Regions from separate parts of the Inquilinus sp. NPDC058860 genome, predicted to be linked through region 3. Evidence: riboswitches for the same ligand, from Rfam matches in the RefSeq annotation. Region 3 holds a riboswitch; each other region holds the start of a gene.

Region 1 (10,404 bases), on a different contig from region 3:
GCACCACCGTGCCGCTCAGCTCGAACAGCCGCGCCAGCCGTCGCCGCCTGCGGCCGATGCGCAGCACGGCGATGCTGTGCGCCAGCGCCCAGCCCAGCACCAGGGCGAGCGTGGCGGCGCCGAGGGCGACGGCCAGGCTGCGCCCGGCGGCGTGCCACAAAGCGGGGCTGGACAGGATCGGCTTGCCGATGCCGCCCAGGCCTTCGACCAGGATCGCGACCAGCGGCAGCAGCACGAAGCCGGCGGCGAGGACCAGCACGACGGTGTCGATCGCGCGGGCCGCCGCCGTCTGCCCGTCATCCCGCAGCACCGGCCGGCCGACGCCGCCCTCATCGGCGACCCGGCCGGTCAGCCGCATCGCCGCCAGCACCAGGAGGGCGCAGAGGGCGATCTGCAGCAGCGACAGGGCGACGGCGCGGCCGGGGTCGAAGTCGAAGCGCAGCGCCTGGTAGATCGCGATCTCGATGGTGGCCGAGGCCGGGCCGCCGCCGAGCGTCAGCACCACGGCGAAGCTGGTGAAGCACAGCAGGAAGACCAGGGCGGTCAGGCCGGGCAGCTGGCGCCGCAGCATCGGCCATTCGACCAGCCGGAACAGGTCGGCGCCGCGCAGCCCCAGCATCGACGCCAGGCGCCAGCTTTCGGCCGGGATCGTGCCCCAGGCCGAGAGCAGCACGCGCACGGCGAAGGGCATGTTGAAGAACACATGGGCCAGCAGGATGCCGGTGAGCCCGTAGATGTTGGGCCGGATGGTCAGTCCCAGCGCCGCGAACAGGTCGGCGAGCAGGCCGGACCGGCCGAACACGGTCAGAATCCCGAAGGCGCCGGCCACCGCCGGCACGATCATCGGCAGCCCGAACAGGCGCAGCAGCAGGGTGCGGCCGGGGAAGCGGCGGCGCGACAGGGCGCGGGCGACCGGGATGGCGATGGCGACGCTGATCAGCGCCGACAGCCCGGCCTGCAGCGCGGTGAAGCGCAGCACCGACCAGAGATAGGGATCGGCCCAGACCGACAGCAGGTCGAGCTCCGACGCGGCGCGGATCAGGCCGGTCGCGGCCGTTGCGATCAGCGCCAGGATGGCGAGGAGCGCGAGGAGGCCGGGGAGGGATGGCACTCCGCCCGTAGGTTGGGTTCGCCGTGGCGAACCCAACAGGCCGGTCCCGCCGTCGGGTGTTGGGTTCGCGTGCCGCGAACCCAACCTACGGTCGCTCAACGACTCGTCGCCTGCAGCCATTCGGCGATCCAGGCAGCGCGGTTGGCGGCGACCTCTTCCGGCGGGTACAACAGCGCCTTGGCCGGGGCCGGCAGCGCCTTGTAGGCGTCGGGCAGCCCGGCCTTCGGCGTCACCGCCGGGTACATCCACTGCGTCGTCGGCAGCAGGTCCTGGAAGGCGGGGCTCAGCATGAAGGCGAGGAACTTGTCGGCCAGCTCGGGATGCTTGGAGGAAGCCAGCTTGGCCGCGACCTCGACCTGCAGGTAGTTGCCCTCGCTGAACACCGCGGCGCCGACATTGCTGTCGTTCTCGGCGATCACGTGATAGGGCGGCGAGGTCAGGTAGCTGAAGGTCATCGGCACCTCGCCCTTGCGGAACAGGCCGTAGCTCTCGCTCCAGCCCGGGGTGACGGTGAGGATCCGCGGCTTCAGCCTGGCCCAGGCCTCCGGCGCCTTGTCGCCGTACACCTGCTTGACCCAGAGCAGCAGGCCGAGACCCGGCGTGCTGGTGCGCGGGTCCTGGATGGTCAGCTCCAGGTCGCTGTTCTCGACCAGGTCGTGCAGGCTCTTGGGCGGGTTCGGCACCTTGGTCTTGTCGTAGACGAAGGCGAAGTAGCTCCAGTCGAAGGGCACGAAGACCGGGTCGGTCCAGGCCACCGGCAGCGACAGCCCGTCGAGCTTCATGCCGTGCGGCGCGAACAACCCGGTCGCCGCCGCCTCCGCGGTCAGGTTGGTGTCGAAGCCCAGCACGACATCGGCCTGGGTCGACTTGCCCTCCAGCTTCAGCCGCGACAGCAGGGCGACGCCGTCCTCGACCGAGGTGAACTCGATCGTGCAGCCGCATTCGGCCTCGAAGGCCTTCTTCACTTGCGGCCCCGGGCCCCAGTCGGCGGTGAAGGATTCGTAGGTGTAGACCTTCAGCACCGGGGTCTCGGCCGCGGCCGGGCCGGCAAGGGCGGAGGTCAAGGCCGTCAGCAGGACGGCGGCAAACAGGCGCATCTCGTTCCTCCGCGGGGTCGAAGCGGGGCGGAGAAGAGGGACGTGCCGATGCCTGAGGCGTCGTCTCGCGCTCCCTCCGCCGGCATGACCCGGATCAGGTTCGTCGGGTTGACGCTGACGCGCCTCTCAGCCCCCGTTCGGGCACCCCGGCAAGACGCGCGCATCATCGGGTCGCGCGCAGACCCTGTCAACGCGGGCGCGATCGCTTGGAGAACGACAATTTGGAGGTCTTGCGGCGAGGCATCCGATGGCACATGTCTCCTGCACAGGTTGGAGGAACTCATGGTCGAGCGCGGAATTGTGGCCCTGCTCAAGACGATGAAGCCGCTGAATGAGGATTTCCCGGAGATCGACGATCCCGCGCCGGAGCCTGAGATCGTTCTGGTTGAAGACGACGCTCCTGATGACACCGGACCTGCGGCGCGGTAAAATTACAGAATTAACGATAACTGGAGGTAAATATGGCCGGACCGCTCGCGATTGGTGAGGACGCGCCCGATTTCGAAGTCGAGACCACCGAGGGGCGGATCCGCTTCCACGACTGGCTCGGCTCGTCCTGGGGCGTGCTGTTCTCGCATCCCAAGGACTTCACCCCGGTTTGCACCACCGAGCTCGGCGCCGTGGCCAAGCTGAAGCCGGAATTCGACCGCCGCGACGTCAAGGTGATCGGCCTCAGCGCCGACCCGGTCGACCGGCACGAGAGCTGGGCCCAGGACATCAAGGAGACCCAGGGCGCCGCGCCGAACTTCCCGGTGATCGCCGACTCCGAACTGGTCGTCTCCAAGCTCTACGGCATGCTGCCGGCCGATGCCGGCACCACGTCGGAGGGCCGCACCGCGGTCAACAACCAGACCGTGCGCAACGTCTATGTCGTCGGCCCGGACAAGAAGATCAAGCTGGTGATCTCCTACCCGATGACCACCGGCCGCAACTTCGACGAGGTGCTGCGGGTGATCGATTCGCTGCAGCTGACCGCCAAGCACAAGGTGGCGACGCCGGCCGACTGGAAGAACGGCGAGGATGTCATCATCGTCACCTCGGTCTCGGACGAGGAGGCGAAGCAGAAGTTCCCGGCCGGCTTCAAGACGCTGAAGCCCTATCTCCGCACGGTCGCGCAGCCGCGCGACTGACGTCCGATCCGTGACGCCCGGGCTCAGTCGAGCCCGGGCACTGTCTCGCGCGGCACCAGCCAGCCGGCATCCGGCTGCAGCCGGTAGATGGTGCGGCCGACAATGTGGTCGACCGCAATCGGCCCCATGCTGCGGCTGTCCAACGAATTGTCGCGGTTGTCGCCCAGGACAAAGACCGACCCGGCCGGGACCGTGACCTCGGCTGTGGTGTCGAAGTGGCCCTGCTTATTAAAATCCACGATCTCGTAGGGTAACTCGCCGGGCAGAGCCTCAGCAGCCACTGCGCCGACTGGGTTCGACAAAGAGAGAGTTGTGTACAGCGAGCCCTTCGCTTGCCAGGGGACGACGGTGCCGTTCAGAACCAGGCGGCCGTCCTGCATCGCCACCCGGTCGCCAGGCAACCCGACCACGCGCTTGACGTAGGTGGACGGCGAGTCCGAGGCTTGAAACACGATCATGTCGCCCCGGTGTGGAGTCTGCCCGGCAACACGACTATCCGCCAGAAGAACGTCCCCGGGCCGCAGTGTCGGCAGCATGCTTCCGCTCGGCATAGTGAAGCTGCGCACCGTGATGTTTGCCTCCGCGAACCGCGCGGCGATGTCTGTGCCGTCGGACCAGTCCGACAACGTCGCCGCGGCGGCTGGGTCGACGGACAGGGCCAGCAGGGAGACGCCGGTCAATCGAATCATCTCGCGGCGGCTGCAGCATCTCAATCGGCCTCGCATCATCGCCGTAGTAGGTCCTTCGCCATCATCATGTGCACGCCCTTGCAACCGTTCACGGTCTGGGTGATGCGCAGGTCGCCGGCCAGGCTGCACAGGGTATAGGCGTCATAGCGCGACAGCCCGGCGGTCTCGCCCAGCAGCACGATCATGTCGCGCAGCGCCATCTCGGCGCAGCGGTCGAGGTCCGGGTCCATCCCCATGGTGATGTGGTGGGTCGGGGTCTCGGCCCGTGGATAGGCGAAGGTGAGGTCGTCGCGGACGATCAGCTGGAAGGTGCCCTGCAGCGCCGTCTCGATCGCGGTGATGCAGACCTCGCCGTCGCCCTGGGCGCCGTGGCCGTCGCCGCAGGAGAACAGGGCGCCGTCGTTGAAGATGGGCAGGTAGAGGATGGTGCCGGCCACCAGCTCCTTATTGTCGATGTTGCCGGCATGGGCGCGCGGCTGGATCGAGCTGATCCGGCCCCAGCCCTTCGGCGGCGCCACGCCCATGACGCCGAAGAAGGGCCTGAGCGGCAGGTCCAGCCCCCAGGGCAGCCGGGCGGTGCCGGCGGCGGCGTCGAGCGGGATGTTGAGAAGGCGCGACTCCTCGAAATCGTAGGGCAGGGTGCCGGCCAGCGGCCGGATCACGTTGTAGCCCCAGTCCTGGCGCAGCGAGACGTCGAGGATCCGCACCTCCAGCACCTGGCCGGGCCGGGCGCCGCGGACCGCGACCGGGCCGGTCAGGATATGGCCGGGCGTCGACCGGTCGCAGCGCTCATGGATCTCGTGGATCTCGGGCGGGATGTGGAAATCGCCCTTCGGCAGCACCTCGGGTCCGCCATTCACGGTGTCGATCACGACCGTGTCGCCGCTGTCGACCGTCAGCACCGGCTCGCGCGCGGCGTCGAAATGGCCCCAGGCGCAGGTTGCGGCCGAGGCGGGCACATGGTGTCGCGGCATGATTCCCTCCGGTGGAGCCGACACGCTCCGCCGTTTCGAGGCTCCGTTCAAGCCCCAGGTCAGCCCTTCACCGCACCGGCGGTCAGGCCCTGCACCAGGTAGCGCTGGATCACGGCGAAGAAGATGCAGACCGGGATCAGCGCCAGCACCGAGGCCGCGGTCATCTGGCCCCAGTCGACGCCGAATTTGGCGACGAAGGTCAGCAGGCCGACGGCGAAGGTCTTCTGGCTGTCGGAGTTGATCAGCATCAGCGCGAACAAGAGCTCGCTCCAGGCCGCGGTGAAGACGAAGCCCAGCGTCGCGCCCATGCCCGGCAGGGTCAGCGGCAGGATCACCCGGCGCAGCGCCTGGAACCGGCTGCAGCCGTCGATCATCGCCGCCTCTTCCAGGTCCTTCGGGATGGCGTCGAAGAAGGACTGCATCAGGAAGGTGGCGAAGGCGACATTGAAGGCGCTGTAGATGACGATCAGCCCCATCAGGTTGTTGGTCAGGCCCAGCGGCGCCATCAGCCGGTAGACCGGCGGGATGATCATCACCAGCGGGAAGGTCTGGGTCAGCAGCAGCACGAACATCACCGCCGGCTTGGCCTTGAAGCGGAAGCGCGAGAAGGCGTAGCCGGAGGCCGAGGCGCAGAGCGTCACCACCGCCGCGGTGGCGATCGAGACGATGACGCTGTTCAGGAAATAGCGCGGGAAGTTGCTGGCGGTCAGCACCGAGCCGAAATTCGCCAGCGTCCATTCCGACGGCCAGTAGGTGATGCCCTCGGAGAACAGGAGCTGGGTCGGGGTGACCGAGATCTTGATCAGCCAGTACAGCGGGAACAGCGCGAACAGCAGATAGGAGCCGATGCCGAGATAGAAGCCGGTGCCGCCGGCGAGGCGGCCGAGGGGCGAGCGTCCGACGATGTTCATGTCATTGCCCCGCGAGCAGGCTCTTGCGCATCCGGATCAGGATCGCGGCATAGAGCAGGAGGAGGAGCAGCAGCACCGTCGCCACGGCCGAGGCGTAGCCGAAGTTCAGCCGCGAGAAGGCCTGGGCGAAGATGTAGGTCGACAGGATGCTGGTGGCGTTGGCCGGGCCGCCATTGGTCATCACCCAGATCAGGTCGGCGAAGGTGGCGATCCAGATCGTGCGCAGCAGCACGGTGATGGCGATGGTCGGCGCCAGGAACGGAATGGTGATCTTGGTGAAGCGCTGCCAGGCCGAGGCGCCGTCGATCGCCGCCGCCTCGTAGTAGTCGCCCGGGATCGCCTGCAGCGCCGCCAGGAGGGTGATGGCGAAGAACGGGATGCCGAACCAGATGTTGGCCAGGATCGGGCCCCACATCGCCAAGTCCGGGTCGGACAGGATGTTCAGCGGCTCGGGCAGCAGGCCGAGACCGGCCATCCAGTAGGGCAGGGGCCCGACCACCGGGTTGAACAGCCAGGCGAAGACAAGGCCGGACAGGAAGGTCGGCACCGCCCAGGGCAGGAACACCAGCGCCTGGACCAGGCGCTTGCCCGCGAAATCCCGGTTCAGCAGCAGGGCGAGGCCGAGCCCGCCGAAGAACTGGAACACCAGGCTGCCGACGGTCCACCAGACGGTGTTCTTCAGCGCCCGCCAGAAGTTGGCGTCGCCGAGCAGCGTCTCGAAGTTCTTCAGCCCGGCCCAGGTGCTTTTCCCGAACGGCCCGAAGTTCTGGAAGGCATAGGACAGCCCGACGATCAGCGGCACCAGCATGCTGAGCGTCAGGAGGATGATGGCCGGGCTGAGATAGAGCCAGGGCTCCAGCGCATTGCCCAGCGCGCGGCGGAAGGATCCCGGGCGGGGGCCCGGGATCGCGTGGATCGCAGTCACTTCTTGCCGGCCAGGAACTTCTGCTGCGCGGCGGTGAGGTAGTCCGACCACTCCTTGGCGACGTCGGCGGTCTGCTTCTGGCCCAGCAGGGCCTCCTGGAAGCTCTGCACCGACATCACGTCGAAGAAGTAGCCGAACTCCTCGAGATGGGCCGGCCAGGGGATCGGCTGCCACCGCGGGTCGTTCAGCTCCTGGAACCAGCCGGCATAGCGCTCGCCGGCGAAATGCTCGTCCTGCTCGGCGCCCTTGTGGATCGGCAGCACGCCGACGAACTTGGCCCATTCCTTGTTCTGGGCGCTGTCGAGCAGGAAGGACATCAGCTTCCAGCTCTCCTCCTTGTGCTCGCTGTTGGCGAACATCGACCAGCCGGCATAGCCGATCGAAGGATAGGCATGGCCGCCGGGCCCGAGCGGCATCGGCGCCACCGCGAAATCCTCCGGCTTCATGTGGTCCAGGATGCCGATCATGGCGTCCGGATCATTGTCCAGCATCGCGCAGGTGCCGGAATAGAAGCCGGTGACGGTCTCGTTGAAGCCCCAGTTCAGGCTGTCCTTCGGCGCGCCGCCGGCCTTGTACAGGTCGACCAGGAACTGCATGCCCTTGGCCGCGTCGGCGTCGCCGAGGGTCGAGGTGCCGTCGTCGTTGAAGAACTTGCCCTTGCCGTCCATTGTCAGCATGAAGAAGGCGGTGCCGCCGGTGCCACCCTTGCCGCCGCGCAGGCAGTAGCCGGCCTTGCCGCCGCCCAGCGCCGCGATCTTCTTCGACACGTCCATGAACTCGTCGAGCGTCTTCGGCGGGGCCGCCACGCCGGCCTCCTGGAACAGCTTCTTGTTCCAGTACAGGCCGCGCAGATAGAAGCCGTAGGGCACCATGTAGGGGGTGTCGTTCACGGTCTTCGCGAACTGCACCGTGCGGTCGCTCAGGGTCGAGGCCTCGTCCCACTTGCCGATATAGGGGGACAGGTCCTCGAGCTGGCCGTTGTTGGCGTAGAGCGACATCCAGCGCTCCGGCATCTCGGCGATGTCCGGGGTCTCGCCGGCCTGCACCATGGTCAGGAACTTCTCGAACGCCTCGCCCCAGGGCAGCGAGACGATCTCGACATGGACGCCGGGGTTGGCCGCCTCGAACTTGCCGATCTGGCCCTTCAGGAACTCGGTGCGCTGCGGGCTGGTGATGACCTCGACCAGCTTGAGATTGGTGTCGGCCAGCGCCGGTCCGGTGAAGGCGATCGCGGCCAGACCGGCCAGGAGCAACAGTCGTTTCATTTTTGCCTCCCTGTTTGCAGAACGAAGATCAATTCACGGAAGTATCGAGGGCGCGGGCGAGATCGGCCCACAGGTCCTCGGTGTCCTCGAGCCCGACGGCGAGCCGGACGATGCGCTGCGTGACCCCGAAATCGGCCATGGAGTTCGGTCCCTGGGCCTGGCGCAGCGAGGCGCGGGCCGGGACCACCAGGCTCTCATGCCCGCCCCAGCTGACGCCGAGCTTGAACAGCCGCAGCGTATCGACCAACCGCGGCACGTCGACCTGCTCCTCGACCTCGAAGGAGAACAGGCCGCTGTGGCCGCTCAGCGTGGCGCCGCCGGGGTGGTTGGAGAAGGCCGGGTGCAGCACCCTTGTGACCAGCGGATGGTCCGCCAGGCGGCGGGCGATGGCCAGGCCGCTCTCCTGGTGCTGGCGCATCCTGAGCGGCAGGGTGCGCATGCCGCGGATCAGCAACCAGGCCTCGAAGGGCGACAGCTTGCCGCCGAGATAGGGATAGGCCAGGTCATTGACCCGGGCGATGCGCTCGGCCGACCCGGCGATCACGCCGGCCACCGTGTCGCTGTGGCCCGACAGGTATTTCGAGGCCGAGTGGACGACCAGGTCGACGCCGTGCCTGATCGGCTGCTGGAACAGCGGCGTGGCCCAGGAATTGTCGATGATGGTGGCCGCGCCATGCGCCTTGGCCAGGACCGCCAGCCGCCCGATCTCCTGCAGCTCGAACATCATCGAGGTCGGGTTCTCGAGATACAGCAGCCTGGCCCCGGGCAGCGCCGCCTCGACCGCCGCCAGATCGCCGGCATCGACATAATCGACGGTGATGCCCAGCCGCGGCAGCAGTTTCTCGAACAGGCGGTAGGCGTCGCCATAGACGTGGCGGGTGCACAGGATACGGTCGCCGGTGCCGGCGATGCTCAGCACGGCGCAGCTGATCGCCGCCATGCCGCTGGCGGTGCCGCGGGCCGCCTCGGCCCCCTCCAGCACCGCCACCTTGCGCTCGAACTCCTGCACCGTCGGGTTGTCGCCGCGGGAATAGATCGGGCGCTTCACCTGGCCGGAGAACGCCGCCTCCATCTCCGCATAGCTGGCGAAGGTGAACAGCGAGGTCTGGTAGATCGGCGGCACCACCGCGCCGGCGGGGAAGGCGTCGTCATGCGCCAGCGTGGTGGCGGCCGCATAGGCGTCGGGCACTGGGAAATCGTCGGTCATCGGGTCCGTCTGCGGTCGGCGTCTCGGATGTCCTCATCGACCATGTCGATGATGGTCAGCGCGGCGTCGCGGGCGCCGTCCGGGTCGCGCCGGACGATCGCGTCGTACATCACGCGGTGATAGGGGAAGGTGCGGCCGGCGAAATCCGGCATGTCCAGCGGGTTCTCCCAGAAGCGGTGGAAGGCGTCCCGCATGGTCGCCAGGATCTGCCCGAAGATCGGGTTCTCGGTGGCGCGGAAGATCGACTGGTGGAACTCCCAGTCCTGCTCGGGCGCGTCGCCGTACTTCGTGTGATGCGCTTCCATGATGTCGAGGCGGCGGCCGATCTCGGCGATCTGCTCTTCCGTCGCCCGGCGGGCGCAGATCGCCGCCGCCTCGCCCTCCAGCGCCCGGCGCACCTCCAGCGTGTGCAAGAGCGTGGCGACGTCCGAGGTGCGGTCGATGGTCAGCGGCCTGTGGATGCTGGCGGTCGACACCGGCACCTTCAGGTAGGTGCCGCTGCCCTTGCGCATCTCGATGATGCCCAGGCCTTCCCAGCGCTTCAGCGCCTCGCGCACGGTGGAGCGGCTGACCTGCAGCTGCTCCGCCAGCTCGCGCTCGGGCGGCAGCCTTTCGCCGGGCTTGATGCCGGTGCGCTCGACATGCTCCGCGATCGCCGCCAAGGCCGCCTCGTCACGCGTCGGCGTGCGGATCGGCGACAGGGAGGGGCGGAGGCGGGCGGACATCGAGGGCGGCACGTGTCTATGCAGTGAACGGGCAAAATTGGTCTGACATCCTGACCACTTTGGTCGAATGCATCGAATGCCGTCAATATCGGTTTGTCGCTGCCGCGCGGGCGGCTACAAATCGCAACATCGTTGCGGGGTGATCCGGGATGCGCGTGCGGTCATGGGGCTGGATCGGGGTCGTCTGGGTCCTGCTGTCCTGCAACGGCGCCGGCGCCGCGCAGGACGAGACGGTGGAGCAGGCGGTATGCCGGCTGATCGAGCAGTCCGCCGCGGCCGAGAACCTGCCGCTGGAGTTCTTCACGCGGCTGATCTGGAAGGAAAGCCGGTTCCGGCCGCGCGCGGTCAGCCCGAAGGGCGCGCGGGGCGT
Region 2 (10,404 bases), on a different contig from region 3:
GGCGCCACCTCGGGCGACACCGGCTCCGCCGCGATCGAGGCCTGCCGCGACCGCGCCGCCATCGACATCGTCATCCTGCATCCCGAGGGCCGCACCTCCGAGGTGCAGCGCCGGCAGATGACGACGGTCAAGTCGCCCAATGTCCGCAACGTCGCGCTGAAGGGCAGCTTCGACGATTGCCAGGACATGGTGAAGGCGATGTTCGCCGACGCCCCGTTCCGCGACGAGATGCGCCTGTCGGCCGTGAACTCGATCAACTGGGCCCGGATCATGGCCCAGATCGTCTACTACGCCGCGGCCGCCCTGGCGCTGGGCGCCCCCGACCGGCCGGTGGCCTTCGCCGTGCCGACCGGCAATTTCGGCAATGTCCTCGCCGCCTATGCCGCCCGCAAGATGGGCCTGCCGATCGCGAAGCTGGTGGTCGGGTCGAACCGCAACGACATCCTCGACCGCTTCTTCAAATCGGGCGAGATGAAGATGGACGGGGTGGTGCCGACGCTGAGCCCGTCGATGGACATCCAGATCTCCTCCAATTTCGAGCGGCTGCTGTTCGAGCTGTGCGACCGCGACGCCGACCGGCTGAGCGCGCTGATGGCGGAGTTCCGCGGCACCGGCCGGTTCGGCGCGACCCCGGCGATGCACAAGGCTGCGACCGAGCTCTTCGCCAGCCATCGCCTGGACGACGAGGGCACGCTGGCGGTGATCGCCGAGACGCGCGCCGCGACCGGCCAGACCATCGACCCGCACACCGCCTGCGGCCTGGCCGCCGCCCGCGCCCATCCGGCCGGCCCCGGCATCCCGATGGTGGTGGCCGCCACCGCCCATCCCGCCAAGTTCCCGGACGCGGTCGAGCGCGCCACCGGCTGGCGCCCGCCGCTGCCGCCGCATCTGGCCGACCTGTTCGAGCGCGAGGAGCGGCTGACCGTTCTGCCGAACGAGATCGGCACGATCGAAGCCTTCGTCCGCAAGTCCCGCACCAATGGAGGGCCGGCCTGATGCCGACCCGCGAGAGCACCCTGTCGAACGGGCTGCGCGTCGTCACCGACCCGATCGACACCGTGGAGAGCGCCTGCGTCGGGCTGTGGGTCGGCGCCGGCACCCGGCACGAGACCGCCGAGGTCAACGGCGTCGCCCATCTGCTGGAGCATATGGCGTTCAAGGGCACGCGCCGGCGCAACGCGCAGGACATCGCCCAGGAGATCGAGGCGGTCGGCGGTCACCTGAACGCCTACACCAGCCGCGAGAACACGGCCTACTACGCACGCATATTGAAGGAGGATGCGCCGCTGGCGCTCGATATCCTCGCCGACATCCTGCAGAACTCGGTGTTCGACGAGGCCGAGCTGGGGCGCGAGCGCGCCGTGGTGCTGCAGGAGATCGGCCAGGCGATCGACACGCCCGACGACATCATCTTCGACCAGTTCCAGGAGGCCGCCTACCCGGACCAGCCGATCGGCTGGCCGGTGCTGGGCACGGCCGACATCGTCGGGTCGCTGCCGCGCGAGGCGATCGCCGGCTATATCGGCCGCAACTACGGCGCCGACACCATGGTGCTGGTCGCCTCCGGCAACGTCGACCACGACCGGCTGGCGGAGCAGGCCGAGCGGCTGCTCACCGGCCTGCCGGCCAAGGCCGAGGCGCGCACCGCCCCCGCCGCCTACCAGGGCGGCGAGCACCGCGAGGAGCGCGACCTGGAGCAGTTGCACCTGGTGCTGGGCTTTCCGGGCCTGTCCTACACCGATCCGGACTTCTACGCGGGCTCGGTGCTGTCGACGCTGCTGGGCGGCGGCATGTCCTCGCGGCTGTTCCAGGAGATCCGCGAGAAGCGCGGCCTGGTCTATTCGATCTACTCCTTCACCAGCGCCTATCAGGATGGCGGGCTGTTCGGCATCTATGCCGGCACCGGCGAGACCGAGGTGCAGGAGCTGATGCCGGTGCTGTGCGGCGAGATCGGCCGGGTGGTCGGCGATGCGGCGGAGGACGAGGTCGCGCGCGCCCGCGCCCAGATCAAGGCCGGGCTGCTGATGAGCCTGGAATCGACCATGGCGCGGGCCGAGCAGCTGGGCCAGCAGATGCTGATCTTCGGCCGCCCGGTGCCGGCGGAGGAGGTGGTGGCGAAGATCGACGCGGTCGACGCCGCGGCGGTCCGCCGGGTCGCCGAGCGCGTGTTCCGCACCGCCCCCACCCTGGCGGCGCTCGGGCCGGTCGGCCGGCTCGAGAGCTACGACGCGATCCGCGCCCGGATCGGCTGACGGCGTTGAGCGGGGCGGCGGTGATCGGCTTCTTCCGAACGGGGCTCGGCACCCTTCCGCCGGTCCGGATCGAGGGCCGGCGGACCTACCTCAGGCCGCCGCGGCTGCGCGACTGGCGCCCCTGGGTGGCGCTGCGCGGCGACAGCCGCAGCTTCCTGACGCCGTGGGAGCCGACCTGGCCGGAGGACGCCTTGAGCCGTGCCGCCTATCTGCGCCGGCTGCGCCGCCAGATCTACGAATGGCGGCAGGACGAGGGCTACGGCTTCCTGATCTTCGAGCGCGACAGCCGGCAGCTGGTCGGCGGCATCGGCTTCTCCAACGTCCGCCGCGGCGTCGCCCAGTCGGCCTCGATCGGCTACTGGATCGGCGAGCGCTTCGCCCGGCAGGGGCTGATGACCGACGCGACCGCTGCGGCGGTGGCGTTCGGCTTCAACCAGCTCGGCCTGCACCGAATCGAGGCGGCGTGCCTGCCGCACAACGAGGCCAGCCAGAAGCTGCTGCTGCGCCTCGGATTCACCCGCGAGGGCCAGGCCCGCGCCTATCTCAAGATCGACGGAGACTGGCGGGATCACTTGCTGTTCGGGCTGGTCGACACCGAGTTCCATCCCGGGCCGTGACCATGCAGCTTGATGCCGTTCTTCTGCGCGCCTAGGTTCAGGCAAAATCATGGCGGAACGCGGCACGTGGCATTGGACTGGGACACCCTCTCGCGCACCCTGCGCCCCGAGAACAGCCCCGGCTTCCTGCTGTGGCAGGTCGCCAACCAGTGGCAGCGGCTGCAGCGGTCGACCCTGGAACCGCTCGGCCTCACCCACGTCCAGTTCGTGCTGCTGGCCGGCCTCGCCTGGCTGAGCCGCAAGGAGAACGACGTCACCCAGGCCCGGCTCGCTGCCTTCTGCAAGACCGACGCGATGATGACCAGCCAGGTGGTGCGGTCGCTGGAGGCCGGCGGCTTCATCGCCCGGGCGCCGCACCCGACCGACAGCCGGGCCCGGCAGCTCCGGGTCACCGCCAAGGGCGCCGAGGTGCTGAACGCCGCCATGCCGAGGGTGCGCGAGGCCGACGCCCAGTTCTTCGGCGCGCTGCAGGAGAGCCAGGGCTTCGTCGAGCAGCTGCGCCGGCTGTGGTCCAGCGGCGCCAAGCGCGAGCCCTAGGCGAGGAACCAGGCCGGGATCAGGAACACCAGCGGCGCGAACAGCGCGATCCGCATCCGCGGCAGCGCCACGCCGTTGCGCTCGAGCAGCGTCAGCTGGATGTGCAGCGCCAGGAACAGGGTGCCGGCGAAGACCAGCGCCGCCGTCGACAGGGTCAGGAGCCCGAGCGCCTTCAGCAGCGCCAGGGCCGCGACCATCAGCCCGGCGCAGCCCAGCAGCCACATCGTCGCCTGTTTCGAGATCAGCGCCCGGTTGATCCGCAGCTCGACATGGGCCAGCGACACCCACCAGATCGTCTGCATGCAGACGATGGGCAGCAGCCGCGACATCTCGGGCAGATGGGCCCGCCAGCCCGGCAGCAGCTCCGTACCGAACAGCTCGAAGCCGGCGAGGATCGCCGCAGCCCCCGCCATGGTCAGCGCCAGCAGGGCCAGGTAGAACCGGTCGAACCATTCGGCCGAGGCCTCGTACAGCGTCTTGAAGAACGCGGTCACGATCAGCTGGTGCACCAGGAAGATCGCCGCCGAGATGCGGAAGCAGACCGCATAGACCGACACCGCCTCGACCGACAGGAAGAAGCCGACCAGCACCCGCGAGCTGTTGACGATGGCGAAATAGACCAGCGAGTTCACCATCATGAAGAAGCCCATCCGCCGGGCGTCCGCATGGGCGGCGAGGAAGCCCGGCCGGATGGTGCGCGCCAGGCCCACGAGGGCGAAGAGAGTGAAGCCGAGCGCCACGCCGCCGCAGCCGAGGATCACCAGCCCCAGCGGCACCCGCCACAGCGCCAGGAACACCAGCGCGCCGACGATCAGGAAGGCATAGAGCGCCAGGTTGTCGGCGACCAGGATGCCGAAGCGGCGCCCCATGGCACGGTAGTAGACGCTGGCGGCGACCTGGGCCCCGGCGCCGGCCATGGCGACGCCGGCGAAGGCGGGCAGCAACTGGCCCGAGGCGGCCCAGGCGATCGCGGCGCCACCGAGGCCGACGAGGCCGATCGAGGCGACGACGAAGAACAGCAGGTCGAGGACGCGGTCGTCCTTGCGGATCAGCACCAGCTGCGGGATCGCGCCGGTGATGCCGAGGCTGAGAATCTGCGCCCCGATCACGCCGATGCTGAGCCCCAGCTCGGCCGTGCCGTAGTCCTGGAGGCTCATGACCTGGGACAGCAGCAGCGGCCCGAAGAAGGCGGAACCCTTGCCGAGCGCGAAGGCGAGCAGGAACAGCGCCGCCTTGCCGCCGGCCGCCCGAACCCGGGCGAGGGTCATCGCGAACGCCATGGCCGGGAACGGCTCATGGCGACCCTGGGATCACCATCCGGGTCAGGCCCGGAGATAGACGCGGTTGACGTAGGGATCGAGCGTCAGGCCCTGGGCCACCCGGCCGGCCTCGGCGATCGGGCGCGGCGGGCCGTACAGGATAGGGCCCTGGCAGTACACCACCTGGAAGATCAGCCGCGGCGTCTGCCGCGCCGGCAGGCCGCGATGGAAGCCGAAGGTGTTCTCCAGGAAGCTGGTGCCGGCGGGACCCTCGAACTGGACGAAGCGCTCGCGCCCGAAGGCGCCCTCGACCTCAGCGTCGGAGTAGCGCCGGATCGGCATCAGCCGGTCCTCGCGGTGCGAGCCGCGGACATAGATGTGCGGTCCGGCCCCGGCGTCGACATCGGTGAGATAGACGAACAGCTTGATGAAACGCCAATCGTCGTAGTCGCGGTGGAACAGCTCGGCGTGCTGGGCCTGGCCGTCACCGGCGATCGACCACCATGCGGCCATGTAGCTGATCGTCGGCTTGCAGCCGAGGGCCGCCTGCACCGCTTCCAGCACCGCCGGGTCGTTGGCGATGGCCAGCGCATGGGGCGCGTTCACCACCACCTCCGGCCGGAGATGCGCGACATGGGTGCCCGGCGGCGCCTGATCCGGCGCCTGGAAGGTGCCGTCCTCGGGCTTGTAGGGGTTGAAGGACGGGTGGCCGGCGAAGTGGCGCCGCATCTCCTCGACCCGGCCCGGCGTCATCAGCCAGGGCGTCATGGCGAAGCCGTCGGCGGTCAGCGCCGCGGCGCCGCTCCGGCCCTCCGGCGACCCGGCGACCGGACCGCGCCCGATCCGGCCGGCGATGCGGTCGGCCACCCAGTCCCGCCAGGCGACGCGCTGGAACCGGCGCTGCACCAGGAACCGGGTCATCCGGCCGGCCTTGGCCGCGTGTTCGGAAAGGGCTGCCATCAAAATCTCCTCGCGCCGAGCGCCGTCACGCCGTCGACGACGGCCCGGGACGAAGCGCCCGTCCCGGGCCGTCAGCGGTCAAATTCCGCTGCGAGTCCTATACCGGTCGTGTCCGCGTGCACCAAGAATCATTTTCATCTCGGTGCGGGCCGACCCGCCGGCCCCGTCACTCGGCCGCGCGGTAGATCTCTCCGCCGCCCTCGCGGAACCGCGCCGACATCTCCTCCATCCCCGCCTCGGCCGAGGCCCGGATCTCCTGCGTGATCTTCATCGAGCAGAATTTCGGGCCGCACATCGAGCAGAAATGCGCGGTCTTGGCGCCCTCCGCCGGCAGCGTCTCGTCGTGATAGGCCAGCGCCGTGTCGGGGTCGAGCGACAGGTGGAACTGGTCGCGCCAGCGGAACTCGAAGCGGGCGCGGGACAGGGTGTCGTCGCGCAGCTGCGCCGCCGGATGCCCCTTGGCCAGGTCGGCGGCATGGGCCGCGATCTTGTAGGTGACGACGCCGGTCTTGACGTCGTCGCGGTCCGGCAGCCCGAGATGCTCCTTCGGCGTGACGTAGCAGAGCATGGCGGTGCCGAACCAGCCGATCATCGCCGCGCCGATGCCGGAGGTGATGTGGTCGTAGCCGGGCGCGATGTCGGTGGTGAGCGGCCCGAGCGTGTAGAACGGCGCTTCGCCGCAGACCGCCAGCTGCTTGTCCATATTGGCCTTGATCTTGTGCATCGGCACATGGCCGGGGCCTTCGATCATGACCTGGACATCGTGCTCCCACGCCACCTGGGTCAGCTCGCCCAGCGTCTCCAGCTCGGCGAACTGGGCCGCGTCGTTGGCGTCGGCGATCGAGCCGGGGCGCAGCCCGTCGCCCAGCGAGAAGGCGACGTCATAGGCCCGCATGATCGCGCAGATCTCGCGGAAATGGGTGTAGAGGAAGCTCTCGCGGTGATGCGCCAGGCACCACTTCGCCATGATCGAGCCGCCGCGGCTGACGATGCCGGTCACCCGCTTCGCCGTGAGATGGATGTAGGGCAGCCGCACCCCGGCATGGATGGTGAAGTAGTCGACCCCCTGCTCCGCCTGCTCGATCAGCGTGTCGCGGAAGATCTCCCAGGTCAGGTCCTCGGCCACGCCGCCGACCTTTTCCAGCGCCTGGTAGATCGGCACCGTGCCGATCGGCACCGGCGCATTGCGCAGGATCCATTCGCGGGTGGTGTGGATGTTGCGGCCGGTCGACAGGTCCATCACCGTGTCGCCGCCCCAGCGGATCGCCCACACCATCTTCTCCACCTCCTCCGCGATCGAGGAGGTGACGGCCGAGTTGCCGATATTGGCGTTGATCTTCACCAGGAAGTTGCGGCCGATCGCCATCGGCTCGGATTCCGGGTGGTTGATGTTGGACGGGATGATCGCCCGCCCCCGCGCCACCTCGTCGCGCACGAATTCCGGGGTCACGTGGTCCGGGATCGCGGCGCCGAAGCTCTCGCCGTCGCGCGCCGCCTGCTCCCGCGCCCGCTCGCGGCCGAGATTCTCGCGGATCGCGACATACTCCATCTCCGGCGTGACGATGCCGGCGCGGGCATAGGCCATCTGCGTCACCGCGGTGCCGCCACGCGCCCGCAACGGGCGCCGGTCGCCGCGCGGGAACTCGAACAGGTTGGCGGCCTCGCCCGGGCGGCGGCCGTCATCCTCCGGCCGCACGGTGCGCCCGTCATAGGCCTCGACATCGCCGCGGGCGGCGATCCAGCCGGCCCGCAGCGCGGGCAGGCCGGCGCCGATGTCGATCAGCGCCGCCGGGTCGGTGTAGGGGCCGGAGGCGTCGTAGACGCGCAGCGGCGGCTCGCCGGATTCGGGCGACAGCACGATCTCGCGCATGGCGACGCGCAGGTCGGGGTGGCGCTCACCGGGAACATGGACCTTGCGCGACGCCGGCAGCGGGCCGGTGGTGACGGTTGTGGGGATGGCGTCCTTGGGCATCGTCGTCCTCCTCGATCGGACGGATTGAGGGCGTGCCAAGGACGGAAAGCTGGAAAGAGAGCGGCTGAGCGCGCATGTGGTTCCATTCCCTACGCCGGCACGACCCGGATCAGGTTCGAAGGGTTCCCACGTCGCGGATGGTGTGGTGTCTCAGCTCCTTACCGGAGCTCCCCTCGGAACGCCTCGATCAGAGCGCGCCCGGGGAGGGCATGTCAAGCGGGAAGGCAGCCGACGCACCGCTCCGCCTCGATCTTGACCGTATTCCTAAAAAAGTCTACATTCCAATGCATTGGGGTGTATTTCTGATTCTTCGGTTGAGAGCGACGGATGCTGCGACATGCCTGGGTGCTGTCGATCGCGCTGGCCCTGGCCGCCTGTGGCGGGGGGCGCGAGATCGTGCGCAACCCCACCGGCAGCGGTGTCGCCCGATACGTCACCGCCAACGCGCCGGAGGAGTGCGTGCCCTATGCCCGCGCCGTCTCCGGGATCCAGATCAAGGGCGACGCCTGGACCTGGTGGGACCAGGCCGACGGCGTCTACGGCAAGGGCAGCGAACCGCGCTCCGGCGCCGTGCTGGTGCTGGGACGGTCGGACCGGCTGAGCGCCGGCCACATCTCGGTGGTGGTGGCGGTGCGCAATTCGCGCGAGATCACCGTATCGCACACCAACTGGGGCAATGACGGGCCGACGCGGCGCCGGATCTACCGCGAGCAGTCGGTGATCGACGTCTCCAGCGGCAACGACTGGACCGCGGTGCGGTTCTGGAACCCGGACACCAACGCCTATGGCGGCGTCTACGAGGCGGACGGCTTCGTCTATCCCACGAATGCCTGAGGCCGATCGCGAGCCTCTCGACGACCGGACAGCGCTTCGGCTATAAGCCCGCGCGCGACTGCGGCACGGCCGCGGCGCTTCGGACGTTTCATCCCATGACCCTGCCCCTTCCCACCCCGGATCCACGGGCCCGCCGGCGCCTGGAGATCGGCCTTGCCCTGCTCGCCGACGGCCAGCCGGCCGAGGCCGCCGAAGCCATCCGCGCCGCGATCGAGATCGATCCCGGCGACGTCGAGATCCACTACGCGCTGGGCCAGGCGCTGGAGGCAGCGGACGGCGACGCGGCCACGGCCTACCGCGCCGCGCTGGAGCTGGACCCGGACGACCGGATGGGCGCCGCGGTGCGGCTGGCGCTGATCGGCGCCGCCCCGGTGCCGGCACAGCTGCCGGAAGCGCATGTCCGCACCCTGTTCGACCAGTACGCCCCGCGCTTCGACACGGCGCTGGTCGAGGCCCTGCGCTATCGCGGGCCGGAGCTGCTGCGCCGCGCCGTCGACCGGACGGTGCCGGAGGGCCGCCTCGACATCCTCGACCTCGGCTGCGGCACCGGCCTGGCCGGCATCGCCTTCGCCGACCGCCGCCGCCGGCTGGACGGCATCGACCTGTCGCCCGGCATGATCCTGCAGGCAATGGCGCGCCGACTGTACGACCGGCTGGAGCCGGGCGAGATCGTCGCCACGCTGGCGGAGTGGCCGGAGCGGTACGACCTGGCCCTGGCGGCCGATGTCGCGGTCTATATCGGCGACCTCGCGCCGCTGCTCGCCGCCGCCCGGCGGGTGCTGCGGCCGGGCGGCCTGTTCGCCCTGACCCTGGAGGCGCAGGACGACGCCGACGGCCACGGCTGGCGCCTGGGCCACCATCATCGCTACCAGCATTCCGCCGCCTATCTGCGGGCCGCCGCGGCGGAGGCCGGCTTTGCCACGGTCGAGATCGAATCCGCCTGGACCCGCACCGAGAACAAGGTGCCGCTGCCCGGCTGGGTCGCGGTGCTGCAGGCGGCATGAACTATCGCCACGCCTTCCACGCCGGCAACCAGGCCGACGTCCTGAAGCACGTGGTGCTGGTGGCGCTGCTGGAAGCAATGCGCGGCAAGGCCAAGCCCTTTTCCGCTCTCGACCTGCATGCCGGCGTCGGCCGCTATGCCCTGGCCGCCGAGGCGTCCAAGACCGGCGAATATGTCGACGGCATCGCCCGGATCGAGCGGGAGACGGAAGCCCCGGCCGCGGTCGCCCGCTATCTCGAGCTGGTCCGCGCGTTCAATCCCTCCGGCCGGCTCGAGATCTATCCCGGCTCGCCGCGGCTGATCCGGGCGCTGATGCGGCCGGAGGACCGGCTGACCCTGGTCGAGCTGCATCCCGAGGACAATGCCAGGCTGCGTGCCGAATTCGCCGGCGACGGCCAGGTCGCGATCCACCACCGCGATTCCTGGGAGGCGCTGCGCGGCCTGCTGCCGCCGCAGCCGCGGCGCGGGCTGCTGCTGCTCGACCCGTCCTTCGAGCAGCCGGACGAGCTGGCGCGGCTGGCCCGCGGCATCGCCACGGCGCATCGCCGCTGGCCGGAAGGCGTGATCGCCGCCTGGTACCCGATCAAGGACCGGCCGCCGGTCGACGCCATGCTGTCGGCATTGCCGCCCCTGCCCCGCGCCTGGACGGCCGAGCTGACCGTGTTCGACACGCTGTTCCCGGCCCGCCTCAACGGCTCCGGCCTCGTGCTGGTGAACCTGCCCTGGGGCGTCGAGGAGGCGCTGCGCGAGGCCCTGGCCTGGCTGCAGCCGAAACTCGCCCGCCAGGGCGGCGGCTGGCGGCTGGAGCCGCGGGGAGCTGAATGAGCCCGATCCGGGACGCCGATCTCGCCACGGAGACGGCGACAATTCGCGGGTAGGAATTCCGAGCGGATAGGCTCACAGTCCTCCAAACCATCCGGGAGGACAGGCATGTCGACGACAGGCGGCCCACCCAGGGAAGGCGCCGCGA
Region 3 (10,404 bases):
CGGCAACGAGGTGGCGTCCCGCGGCATCATCGACTGGAACGAGACGCTGGTCCGGGCCCGGGCGCTGCTGGCCAAGGTCGGGCTGAAGGAGAACCCGGCGACGCTGGTCACCAATCTCGGCGTCGGCAAGCAGCAGCTGATCGAGATCGCCAAGGCCCTGTCGAAGGAGGTCAAGCTCCTGATCCTCGACGAGCCGACGGCCAGCCTGAACGAGAGCGACAGCAACGCGCTCCTGGAGCTGCTGCTGGAGTTCAAGCGCCAGGGCATCTCCTCGATCCTGATCTCGCACAAGCTGAACGAGATCACCAAGGTCGCCGATTCGATCACCATCCTGCGCGACGGGTCGACCATCGAGACGCTGGATGCAAGAGGGGGTGGCCAGGGGGGCGGCGAGGTCGACGAGGACCGGATCATCAAGGGCATGGTCGGCCGCGACCTGACCGACCGCTATCCCGAGCGCGAGCCGAAGCTGGGCGAGACCCTGTTCGCGGTGAAGGGCTGGAGCGTCTACCACCCGCTGCATTCCGAGCGGCAGGTGATCAAGGGCATCGACCTGCATGTCCGTGCCGGCGAGGTGGTGGGCATCGCCGGGCTGATGGGCGCGGGGCGGACCGAGTTCGCGATGAGCGTGTTCGGCAAGTCCTACGGCCAGAAGATCACCGGCACCGCCACCATGCGGGGCCAGCCGGTCGATCTCGCCACCGTGCCCAAGGCGATCGCCGCCGGCCTCGCCTATGTCACCGAGGACCGCAAGCAGCTGGGGCTGGTGCTGGGCGATTCGATTCAGCACAACATCCCGCTGGCCCATCTTCCCGGCGTGGCCCGCAGCGGCATCATCGACGAGATGCGCGAACTCGGCGTCGCCTTCGACTACCGGCGCAAGCTCAACATCCGCTCCTCCGGCGTGCAGCAGCAGACGGTCAACCTGTCCGGCGGCAACCAGCAGAAGGTGGTGCTGAGCAAGTGGCTGTTCGCGGGGCCCGAGGTGCTGATCCTCGACGAGCCGACACGCGGCATCGACGTCGGCGCCAAATACGAGATCTACACGATCATCAACCAGCTGGTGGCGTCCGGGAAGGGCGTCATCGTGATCTCGTCGGAGATGCCGGAGCTGCTCGGCATGTCCGACCGGATCTACGTCATGAACGAAGGCCGGATCTGCGCCGAGATGCCGGCCAAGGACGCCTCTCAGGAAAACATCATGCGGGCGATCATGCGCTCGAGAGAACGGGTCTAAGGAAGCACGGCCATGACCACCGAAACGACCGCCCTGCAGACTCGCGCGAACACCCGGATCGGCGAGTTCCTGAAGAACAACATCCGCGAATACGCGATGCTGCTGTCGCTCGTCGCGATCATGATCATCTTCCAGGTCGCGACCGACGGCCGGCTGTTCACGCCGCTGAACCTCAGCAACCTGATCCAGCAGAACGCCTATGTCATCGTGCTGGCCTTCGGCATGCTGCTGGTCATCGTCAGCGGCCATATCGACCTGTCGGTCGGGTCGGTCGCGGGCTTCGTCGGCGCGGTCGGCGGCGCCCTGATGGTGTGGCAGGGGCTCGATCCCTGGCTCTCGGCCATCGCCTGCCTGGCGCTGGGCGCCGCGATCGGCTCGGTCCAGGGCTATTTCATCGCCTACCGCAAGATCCCGTCCTTCATCGTCACCCTGGCCGGCATGCTGGCCTTCCGCGGCCTCTGCATCATGGTGCTGAACGGCGAGCGGGCGGGGCCGGTGCCGCAGGACTTCCAGAAGATGTCCTCGGGCTTCATCGCCGAGCTGTTCGGCTCGATGCCGGAGCTGTTCTCGGGCACCGGCAAGGTCTGGATCACCACGCTCCTGATCAGCCTCGCCGTGCCGCTGATCCTGGTCTGGTTCAACGTCAAGAAGCGGCGCAACGAGATCCAGCACGGGGTGGAGCAGGAGCCGCTGCTGTTCTTCATCATCAAGAACGCGGCGACGCTGGTGGCGCTGGCCGGGCTCGGCTACCTGCTGGCGACCTATAACGGCCTGCCCAACATCCTGATCCTGATGGGCGTGCTGGTGGTGCTCTACGCCTTCGTCACCACCCGCACCACGCTCGGCCGCCGCATCTACGCGGTCGGCGGCAACGAGAAGGCGGCCAAGCTGTCCGGCATCAACACCGAGAAGCTGGTGTTCCTGACCTTCGTCAACATGGGGGTGCTGGCGGCGCTGGCCGGGCTGATCACCACGGCGCGCCTGACCTCGGCGACGCCGCAGGCCGGCAACCAGTACGAGCTCGACGCCATCGCCGCCTGCTTCATCGGCGGCGCCTCGGCCTCGGGCGGCGTCGGCAAGATCACCGGCGTGGTGATCGGCGCCTTCATCATGGGCGTGATGAACAACGGCATGTCGATCCTCGGCCTCGGCATCGACCTGCAGATGGTGATCAAGGGCCTGGTCCTGCTCGCCGCCGTCGCCTTCGACGTCTACAACAAGAACAAGGTCGGCTGAGGCTGGCACGCCGTAGGTTGGGTTCGCGTTCGCGAACCCAACATCGCGCCGCTCTATGGGTGTTGGGTTCGCTGTCGCGAACCCAACCTACAAGGACGCTACCCCCACCAGCGGTGGAAATGGTGCAGGGGCCCGTGGCCGCCGCCGACGGACAGGCGGTCGGCCGCGGCCAGCGCCCCGGTCAGGTAATCCTTCGCCTCGCGCACCGCCGTCTCCAGGTCGGGCCGCTGCGGCAGCAGGGCCGCGATGGCCGAGGACAGGGTGCAGCCGGTGCCGTGGGTGTTGCGGGTGGCGATCCGCGGCGCCGCCAGGGTCAGGGACCCGGCCGCCGAGAGCAGCAGGTCCGGGCTCTCCGCCTCCGCCAGATGGCCGCCCTTCAGCAGCACCGCCCGGGGCCCCAGCGCCAGCAGCGCCGCGGCGATCCCCGGCATCTCGTCCCGGCTCCCGGCCGGCGCGCGGCCCAGAAGATCGGCGGCCTCCGGCAGGTTCGGCGTGACCACGGTGGCCAGCGGCAGCAGCTCCTCGCGCAGCGCCGCCACCGCGTCGGGGTCCAGCAGCCGGTCGCCGCTCTTCGCCACCATCACCGGGTCGACCACCACCCGGGTCAGCCCGTGCCGGCGCAGCGCCTCGGCCACCACGCGCACGATCTCGCCGGTCGCCAGCATGCCGATCTTCACCGCGTCGATCCGGACATCGGCCAGCAGGCAGTCGATCTGCCTGGCGACGAAGGCCGCCGGCACCAGCTCCACCGCCTGCACCCCGCGGGTGTTCTGGGCGACCAGGGCGGTGATCACCGCGCAGCCATAGGCGCCGAGGGCCGAGAAGGTCTTCAGGTCCGCCTGGATGCCGGCGCCGCCCGAGGGATCGGTGCCGGCGATGGTCAGGACATTGGGGATCATCAAGCCCTCCGTCCTTCCGCCACCGCCGCGGCGATCGCCCGGGCCGCCGCTTCCGGATCGGGCGCGGCGCAGATCGCCGAGACCACGGCGACGCCGTCCGCCCCGGCCGCGATCACATCGGCGGTCTGGGCCGCATCGATGCCGCCGATGCCGACCGCGGGCAGCGGCACCAGCCGGCGCAGTACCCGGAACCCGTCGACCCCGATCGCCGGCCGGGCCTCGGCCTTGGTGGAGGTGGCGAAGACCGGGCCGATGCCGGCGTAGTCGGCGACGGCCGGGTCGACCGCCCGCGCCTCGGCCGCGTCATGCACGGTGACGCCGACGATGCGGCCGGGGCCCAGCAGGCGCCGCGCCGTCGCCGCCGGCATGTCGCGGTCGCCGAGATGGACGCCGTCGGCGCCGACCGCCAGGGCGACGTCGACCCGGTCGTTGATCACCAACGGGATGCCATGCGGCGCCAGCACCGCCTGCAGCGCTCCGGCCGCTGCGATCAGCGCCCGGGTGGTGGCGTCGGGGTCGCGCAGCTGCACGATGGTGATGCCGCCGCGCGCCGCCGCCGCGGCCACGGCGGCGACGCCGCGCGGCCCGCTCAGCCGCGTGTCGGTGACGAGATAGACCGACAGGTCGAAGCGCCGCCCCGGTTCCGATGCTTCAGCAGCCGCAGCCATTCCGCTCCTCCTCCGGCGAAGGGCGGTCGGCGATCGATCCTGAGGATCCGGGGCCCATGGCGGGCATCGCGTGACGGCTCCCTTCGCTGGCATGACCCAGATCAGGTTCGACGGGTATGATCTCAGCCCGTTCCCGGGCACCCCGTGTCACTTCCGGGTCCAGGCTCGCAAGCCGGGACGGCCGGTGTCAAGCGCACCGGCCATGGTGCTCGCTTGATAACATCGCCCACGCAGACAGATGATGAGGGTTTGATCGAGTTGGTAGCCCGCATAGTTCGCGATGCGAACGTGGCTCCCGTTTCGACGGAAACGATGCTTTTATGGCCATATTGTAATAACGAGAATTGCTGATGCCGTCAGATATCCCCACCGCGCCTGCTTCATCCCTGAACGCGGGCCCGATTATCCGGCTGGGAGAGGTGCTTGCCGGCGCGATGCCGTTCAACGTGGGCAACGTCAGCGACACATACCGCGGCGTGATTTTCACCGAGCAGGGCGAACAAACCGCAGTCATCAAAGATCTCGAACCAAAGGAGTTGGCGAACGAGGTTCTTGCCGCTGCGCTCGGGATCCGCCTAGGCCTTCCCATTCCTCCGCCCTACATTGCGCTGGCCCACCCCGATCGATTCACTGCCCGTAAGGGGCCGACGCTCGGCGATGCAAAGTTAGTTTATGCGAGCGTCGATGTCCGCCAACCCCATGTGGCGGCTTTGTATTTCAGCGGAGGAGGGCGGGCTGTGCTAGAGCGTCTCGCGCAGTGGCAAGCGCTTGGCCGTCTGTATGGCTTCGATGCACTTGTCGCCAATATCGATCGTCATGCAGGAAATATTCTCTTTTCGGGGGATAAGGAGGTGTGGCTTATCGACCACGGGCAGTGCTTCACTGGACCTGACTGGCAGCCTGGCGATCTCGAAGCTCCCGACCGGCCCGTGCGCAGCAGGCTTACCGAATGGTTAACGCCTGTTCTGGATTACGATCAGCGGATTGCGGTTGCAGACGATGCAGCCCTCGTGGAGCTAGATACTAAGGGGCTAGATTTTCAAGCGCTGGCCGTCGTGAACCACGTTGCCCACCTGCTAACCTCGGGCGACCTTGAGGCCGTCATGTCGTTTTTGAGCAGCCGACGCGCACATGTGCCCCGATTGGCAGCATCGACGCTGGAACTCGAGAGGCTGGTCTGATGGCTCTCTCCACCTCGAACTTCCCTCGGCCGGAGGGGACGGTGCGTGGGCGTTGGGCGCCCATTTATCTGTCGCCCATTCTCGGTTCGCCGGAGCGCTTCATCATTGCTGTGGCCGCGGTGGGACTACAGGGGTTTCACATCGAAGCCGCAAACGCGCTCAATCGGCTTGAATGCCTATACGGAGTTGCGGCGGAGACCGCCCTTTTCGCAGCTGAAGTTGCATTGGACGAACTCCGAACCGCGCTCGCCACCCAAGGCTCTGCAGCGCTAGCGGAAGGGCTTCTCGTTTTCTCTGGTGTCAGCGTTGGAACTGTCGCTGAGGGCGAGGCGAGGTCTTTGGAGCAACTCGCGAAAACATGGATGGGGGCATTGTCATCGCTCTATCGGTATGAGCCCCCTCTTACGACCGTGGAGGCACATACAGAGGATGGAGGCGCTGGCGCATCGGACCGGCTCCCGATCCTCGTCCTTGAGCATGTGAAGCAGATCGCTCCACGTCTCAGTGACTATTTCAGTGAGCACATTCGGGCTCATCGCCGCCGCCGCGGACAAGGGGTGGCTCGCATCAGCATCGACTTCGCAGGGCCAAAACTTGTGGCGAACTTCGCGACGCTTCAAGCCAGCACGCAGGCCCAAGCGGTTGACCTAATCAAGCGTAAGATGTTCGATCTCAAGGTCCGTCGCGATGAGGACAAAAAGGGCCTGCCGTTTGAGCCGCGCGAACATGAGATGATCATCTTTACGCCACCGCGCGACAGTCCTTTGCTGACTGAAAAGCAGATTGAACGCCTGGACGAGGCTTTGCACGAATTGGGCGAGCAGTCAGAAAGGGAGGGATTCGTCCTGCAGGCGATGCACGCTGTGCCCGAAATTGGACAGCGCTTGCTGCAGGCGGAAGGACGCATCCCGCTTCAGTAGTTTCGCTTGTTTTCGGCCGGACTGACCGGCGGAGGAAAAAGGCCCGGCATGATGGCCGGGCGTCTATTCTGACGTGTCGATCCGGATTAGACACAAGGTAGCCCAAGCTCCGCGTTCGGTTGGTTCATCATCGCGGCATGTCTGCTGCTGGCTTCAAGCTTCAAGTGCGGCGTTCATGCCGTCTCCTTGCTGTCTCGGCCGTCCACCGCGACCAGCACGCTGCGGCCGGTGTGGCGGGTCACCGCGATCCGGGTGCCGAGGAAGGCCTCGATCACCGCGATGTTGGTGCGGGTGTGCGGCGTCGGCGCCATGGTGACGAACCGGCCGCCGGCGCCCAGCGCCATCGGCAGCAGCAGCTGGTCCGCCAGATGCGGGCCCACCGGGGCGCGGCTGGCGAGATACTGCCGCACCGCCCGGGCCGTTCCGGCGGCGACATCCTCCGCCGGCAGGCCGGGCTGGCCATGGCCGGTGAAGATCTCGATCGCGTGCTCATGCGCCACCGTCACGGTCAGGCAGTTGCCCGGTCCGTCCGCGGCGACGGCGCGGCCGGGAACGACCGTGTCGTCCCGCCAGCGCAGGGTCTTGGCGAAGGCCGCCGTCTCCCGCGCCGCGATGTGCAGCGGCAGATGGGTGACCACCGCCTCTACCTGTTGCGACAGCAGGGCGCCGCGCCGCTCCAGTACCAGCGGCGCCGGCTTGCCGCGCGGCATGACCTCGACCTCGACCACGCCGCCGCCCGCCGGATAGAAGCCGTGCCGGCGCAGCGCCGCCCGGGCGTGGATGCCCATGCGGTGCAGCAGCGGCAGGAAGGCGCGCTCGACGAAGTCGAAGCTCGGGGCGCCCATGGCATGGGTGCCGCCCTGCAGCCGCAGCCGCGACGGGGCATCCGCCAGCGCCAGCGGCAGCAGCACGGTCTGCAGCACCAGGAGCGTCGACCCGGCCGAGCCGATGGCGAAGGCATACTCACCGGCCGCGACCGTGCCCGGCGCGAAGCCGAGCGCGGTCGAGCCCAGCTCGGCCCCCGTCACCGCGGCCCGGCCGATCTCGGCCGCCGCCTTCACCGCCGTGAGGTGCTGGCGCAGCAGGCCCGGCTTGGCGCGCCCCGCCCGGATCTTCTCGATCCGGAACGGGGTTCCGGTGGCCAGGGACAGGGTCAGGGCCGAGCGCAGGATCTGCCCCCCGCCCTCGCCCTGGGATCCGTCGATCGTGATCATGGTCGGTTCTTTCGTTTCTTGTTGAGACCACGAGCGACAGGGGGCAGCGCGGTCCGGCTGCCCGGACCGCGCTGTCCGTGGCGTCTCTACCCCTTCACACAGACGATCTGGCGCAGCGTGTGCACGACCTCGACCAGATCCGACTGGGCGGCCATCACGGCGTCGATGTCCTTGTAGGCCTTAGGCGTCTCGTCGATGACGCCCTCGTCCTTCCGGCACTCGATCCCCGCGGTGGCGGCTGCATGGTCGGCGACCGTGAAGCGCCGCTTGGCCTCGGTCCGCGACATCACCCGCCCGGCCCCGTGGGAGCACGAGCAGAAGCTGTCGGGGTTGCCCTTGCCGCGGACGATGAAGGACCGCGCCCCCATCGACCCCGGGATGATGCCCAGGTCGCCCTCGCGGGCGCGCACGGCGCCCTTGCGGGTGACCCAGACGTTCTCGCCGAAGTGATGCTCCCGCTCCACGTAGTTGTGGTGGCAGTTGATCGCCTCGTCGGTGACGCCGAAATCGGTGAAGGCGGCGGCCATCGCCGCCAGCGCCTGCTTCAGCATCACGTCCCGGTTGGCGCGGGCGTAGTCCTGCGCCCAGCCGACCGCCGCCATGTAGTCGTCGAACAGCTCCGAGCCCTCGGCCAGATAGGCCAGGTCCCGGTCCGGCAGATGGACGAACAGCCGCTCCATCTCCCGGCGCGCCTCGGCGATGAAGAAGCTGCCGATGCGGTTGCCGACCCCGCGCGAGCCGGAATGCAGCATCACCCACAGGCGGTCGTCCTGGTCCAGGCAGACCTCGATGAAGTGGTTGCCGCCGCCCAGCGTGCCGATCTGCCGCGCCGGCGAATGCCGGGTGGAGATCGCCGGGTACTTCTGCTGCAGCTCGTCGTAGCGGCGCTTGAAGCCTGAGTACCAGGCGTTCTCCGCCGCGCGCGGCACGTCCTGCCCGTGATCGGCCATCCCGACCGGGATCACCGCCTCGAGCGCGGAGCGCAGCCCGGACAGGCTGTCCGGCAGCTGATGGCTGGTCAGCGTCGTGCGCACCGCGCACATGCCGCAGCCGATGTCGACGCCGACCGCCGCCGGGATGATCGCTCCGCGCGTCGGGATCACCGACCCGATGGTCGCGCCCTTGCCGTAATGCACGTCCGGCATCGCCGCGACGTGCTTGTGGATGAAGGGCAGCGTCGCGGTGTTCAGCAGCTGCTGGCGCGAGCCGTCGTCGACCGGCACGCCGCGGGTCCACATCTTGACCGGCTTGGCGCGCACGGACGCGTCGCGCGCCGGGGCGAAGCTTTCGGTGAGGAGGTCGTAGGTCCGGTCCATGATGTTCGATCCTGTGTCCAGAAGGACGCATGGCGACGAGGGAGATGAAACTTTGCCCGACCGGGCCGAGGCCCGGGCAGGCGCCTGCTCTACCGCTGAGCTACGGGGTATTCCCGTGAGGGCGATACCCCGGCGGGAGTCGAACCCGCGACCAGGGGAGTGAAAGTCCATGGAGTTCCATCGGCATTCGCCATGCGTTCGGGTGCAGCGACAAGGGGTGGCGGGATCTCCCGCGCCGCGGCGAACCGCGATGCGGGCGAGGCTTCGAACCTCACGGCTTGCGCCGCTCCCAGGTAATCCCGCCTGGCATTCGCTGCGATCTGTGGTCCTTTCAAACGGTTGTACGGGTGCGGCGACAAGGGTTCGCGAGAGCGTTTCCTGAGCTACCGGACCTCGCGGCCCGGGGCGGATTCGAACCGCCACCTCCCGCCTTGCGGCAGGTGCTCTGACCAATGGACTCCCGCAGGCATTCGCCGCGCGAGGGTGTGACGACGAGAGGTGGCGAAACCATTGCTCGGCCGCTGAGCGACGGGGCCGGTGATGGAAACCGGACCCGGCGGGAGTCGAACCCGCCTGCATGGAGTTCCGCCGGCATTCGTCACGAAAACTCGGTCGGCCGGGGGGACGAGGGATGCCGGGACGACCGCCGCCGAAGCGGCGCCTGCGTTTGACGGCAGGTTTTCAATGTAGTCCCGACGGCATTCCCCCCGGCTTCCGGCCGTTCCCCACCGACCGGCCGGTGTTCGGAACGAGGCCATGGCGACGAGGATGTGCAGGAGGCGAGCTTCCGACGCGGGGTCGGAGGCGTGTTTCCGGCACGCCGCGCCCATCTTGGGAGGATGTACTCCCGCACGGCATTCGCCATGGATCCCAACCGGAAGGACGAGGGGTGCCGGGACAACGCCGCCGAAGCGGCGCCCCGTGCGCAGCCGGTTGCCCGGCCCGCCTGCGGGGTCCCGATGGAGTCCCGGCCGCATTCCTCCCGGCCGGGACCGGGCGCCCGGTCTCCCGGACGCCCGGTCCCGATCCGTCACAGCACGATCCGCTCGATCTCCTCGACCCAGCGGTCCGCGCCCGTCCCGGCCTCGGCGAAGGCGGCGATCGCGTCGAACACCGCGTCGGAGAAGCCCCCGACGTTGAGGATGTCCGTCCGCTCCTGCGCCTGCGTCGTGGCGTAGGGCTGGATGTCGATGCAGACCAGCCTGGCCTCCGGGTTCCTCTCCTTCAGCCTGGCCCAGGCCTGCATCAGCCCGGTGCCCTGGTGCGGGTGCTTCGCCGCATCGACCCAGGACTGGTTGTCCGAGACGAACACGACGAGGTCGACCGCGGCGCGCTCCGCCACCAGCCGCTCGACCGGGGCCGAGCAGTTGGTGCCGCCGCCGCCGATGGCGGCCAGCTTCCGCGCATTGGTCATCACCGAGTCGCGCGGGTTGAGGTCGATCTCGACCACAGCCTGCTCGAACGGCATGACCCGGGCCGACCGGTTGGCCCGCAGCACCGCCGCGGCCACCAGCGCGGCGACGTCGATGCAGCGCACCGAAGTCGTCCCGCCGGCCCGGTAGCCGGTGACCGGGGAAGCCATCGACCCCGACACGTCGGGGCAGACCACCACCCGGCCCGGCAGCGCCGGGACGTTGCCGACCGCGACCTCCATCGCGTCCTGCAGCGCCTCGCGCACCACCGCCGGCACACCCGCCCCCGCCATGGCATACGCCGCCATCAGCTGGTACGGG

The links. Region 3 has a riboswitch for thiamine pyrophosphate ahead of thiE (thiamine phosphate synthase). Riboswitches for the same ligand answer to the same signal wherever they lie in the genome.
Region 1: another riboswitch for thiamine pyrophosphate. It lies ahead of thiB (thiamine ABC transporter substrate binding subunit); the one in region 3 lies ahead of thiE (thiamine phosphate synthase).
Region 2: another riboswitch for thiamine pyrophosphate. It lies ahead of thiC (phosphomethylpyrimidine synthase ThiC); the one in region 3 lies ahead of thiE (thiamine phosphate synthase).

Annotation. Positions count from the first base shown of each region.
Region 1 is NZ_JBHYMS010000057.1:32,483-42,886, forward strand. Features, by position in the region: gene thiP (thiamine/thiamine pyrophosphate ABC transporter permease) at 1-1,111, opposite strand, end outside; gene thiB (thiamine ABC transporter substrate binding subunit) at 1,207-2,208, opposite strand; TPP riboswitch at 2,263-2,367, opposite strand; gene ACFW16_RS29075 (hypothetical protein) at 2,491-2,637, shown strand; gene ACFW16_RS29080 (peroxiredoxin) at 2,670-3,338, shown strand; gene lepB (signal peptidase I) at 3,362-4,018, opposite strand; gene ACFW16_RS29090 (acetamidase/formamidase family protein) at 4,063-5,001, opposite strand; gene ACFW16_RS29095 (carbohydrate ABC transporter permease) at 5,061-5,912, opposite strand; gene ACFW16_RS29100 (carbohydrate ABC transporter permease) at 5,914-6,837, opposite strand; gene ACFW16_RS29105 (ABC transporter substrate-binding protein) at 6,834-8,102, opposite strand; gene ACFW16_RS29110 (PLP-dependent transferase) at 8,131-9,309, opposite strand; gene ACFW16_RS29115 (FadR/GntR family transcriptional regulator) at 9,306-10,034, opposite strand; gene ACFW16_RS29120 (lytic transglycosylase domain-containing protein) at 10,184-10,404, shown strand, end outside.
Region 2 is NZ_JBHYMS010000026.1:8,412-18,815, forward strand. Features, by position in the region: gene thrC (threonine synthase) at 1-996, shown strand, start outside; gene ACFW16_RS18745 (M16 family metallopeptidase) at 996-2,252, shown strand; gene ACFW16_RS18750 (GNAT family N-acetyltransferase) at 2,258-2,869, shown strand; gene ACFW16_RS18755 (MarR family winged helix-turn-helix transcriptional regulator) at 2,936-3,406, shown strand; gene ACFW16_RS18760 (lipopolysaccharide biosynthesis protein) at 3,403-4,686, opposite strand; gene ACFW16_RS18765 (phytanoyl-CoA dioxygenase family protein) at 4,729-5,625, opposite strand; gene thiC (phosphomethylpyrimidine synthase ThiC) at 5,792-7,597, opposite strand; TPP riboswitch at 7,666-7,781, opposite strand; gene ACFW16_RS18775 (CHAP domain-containing protein) at 7,925-8,431, shown strand; gene ACFW16_RS18780 (methyltransferase) at 8,527-9,435, shown strand; gene ACFW16_RS18785 (23S rRNA (adenine(2030)-N(6))-methyltransferase RlmJ) at 9,432-10,259, shown strand; gene ACFW16_RS18790 (sugar porter family MFS transporter) at 10,365-10,404, shown strand, end outside.
Region 3 is NZ_JBHYMS010000017.1:30,833-41,236, forward strand. Features, by position in the region: gene mmsA (multiple monosaccharide ABC transporter ATP-binding protein) at 1-1,237, shown strand, start outside; gene mmsB (multiple monosaccharide ABC transporter permease) at 1,250-2,473, shown strand; gene thiD (bifunctional hydroxymethylpyrimidine kinase/phosphomethylpyrimidine kinase) at 2,572-3,372, opposite strand; gene thiE (thiamine phosphate synthase) at 3,372-4,040, opposite strand; TPP riboswitch at 4,100-4,195, opposite strand; gene ACFW16_RS14070 (HipA family kinase) at 4,391-5,221, shown strand; gene ACFW16_RS14075 (hypothetical protein) at 5,221-6,141, shown strand; gene rtcA (RNA 3'-terminal phosphate cyclase) at 6,315-7,355, opposite strand; gene ACFW16_RS14085 (RtcB family protein) at 7,442-8,671, opposite strand; gene ACFW16_RS14090 (RNA-binding protein) at 9,702-10,404, opposite strand, start outside.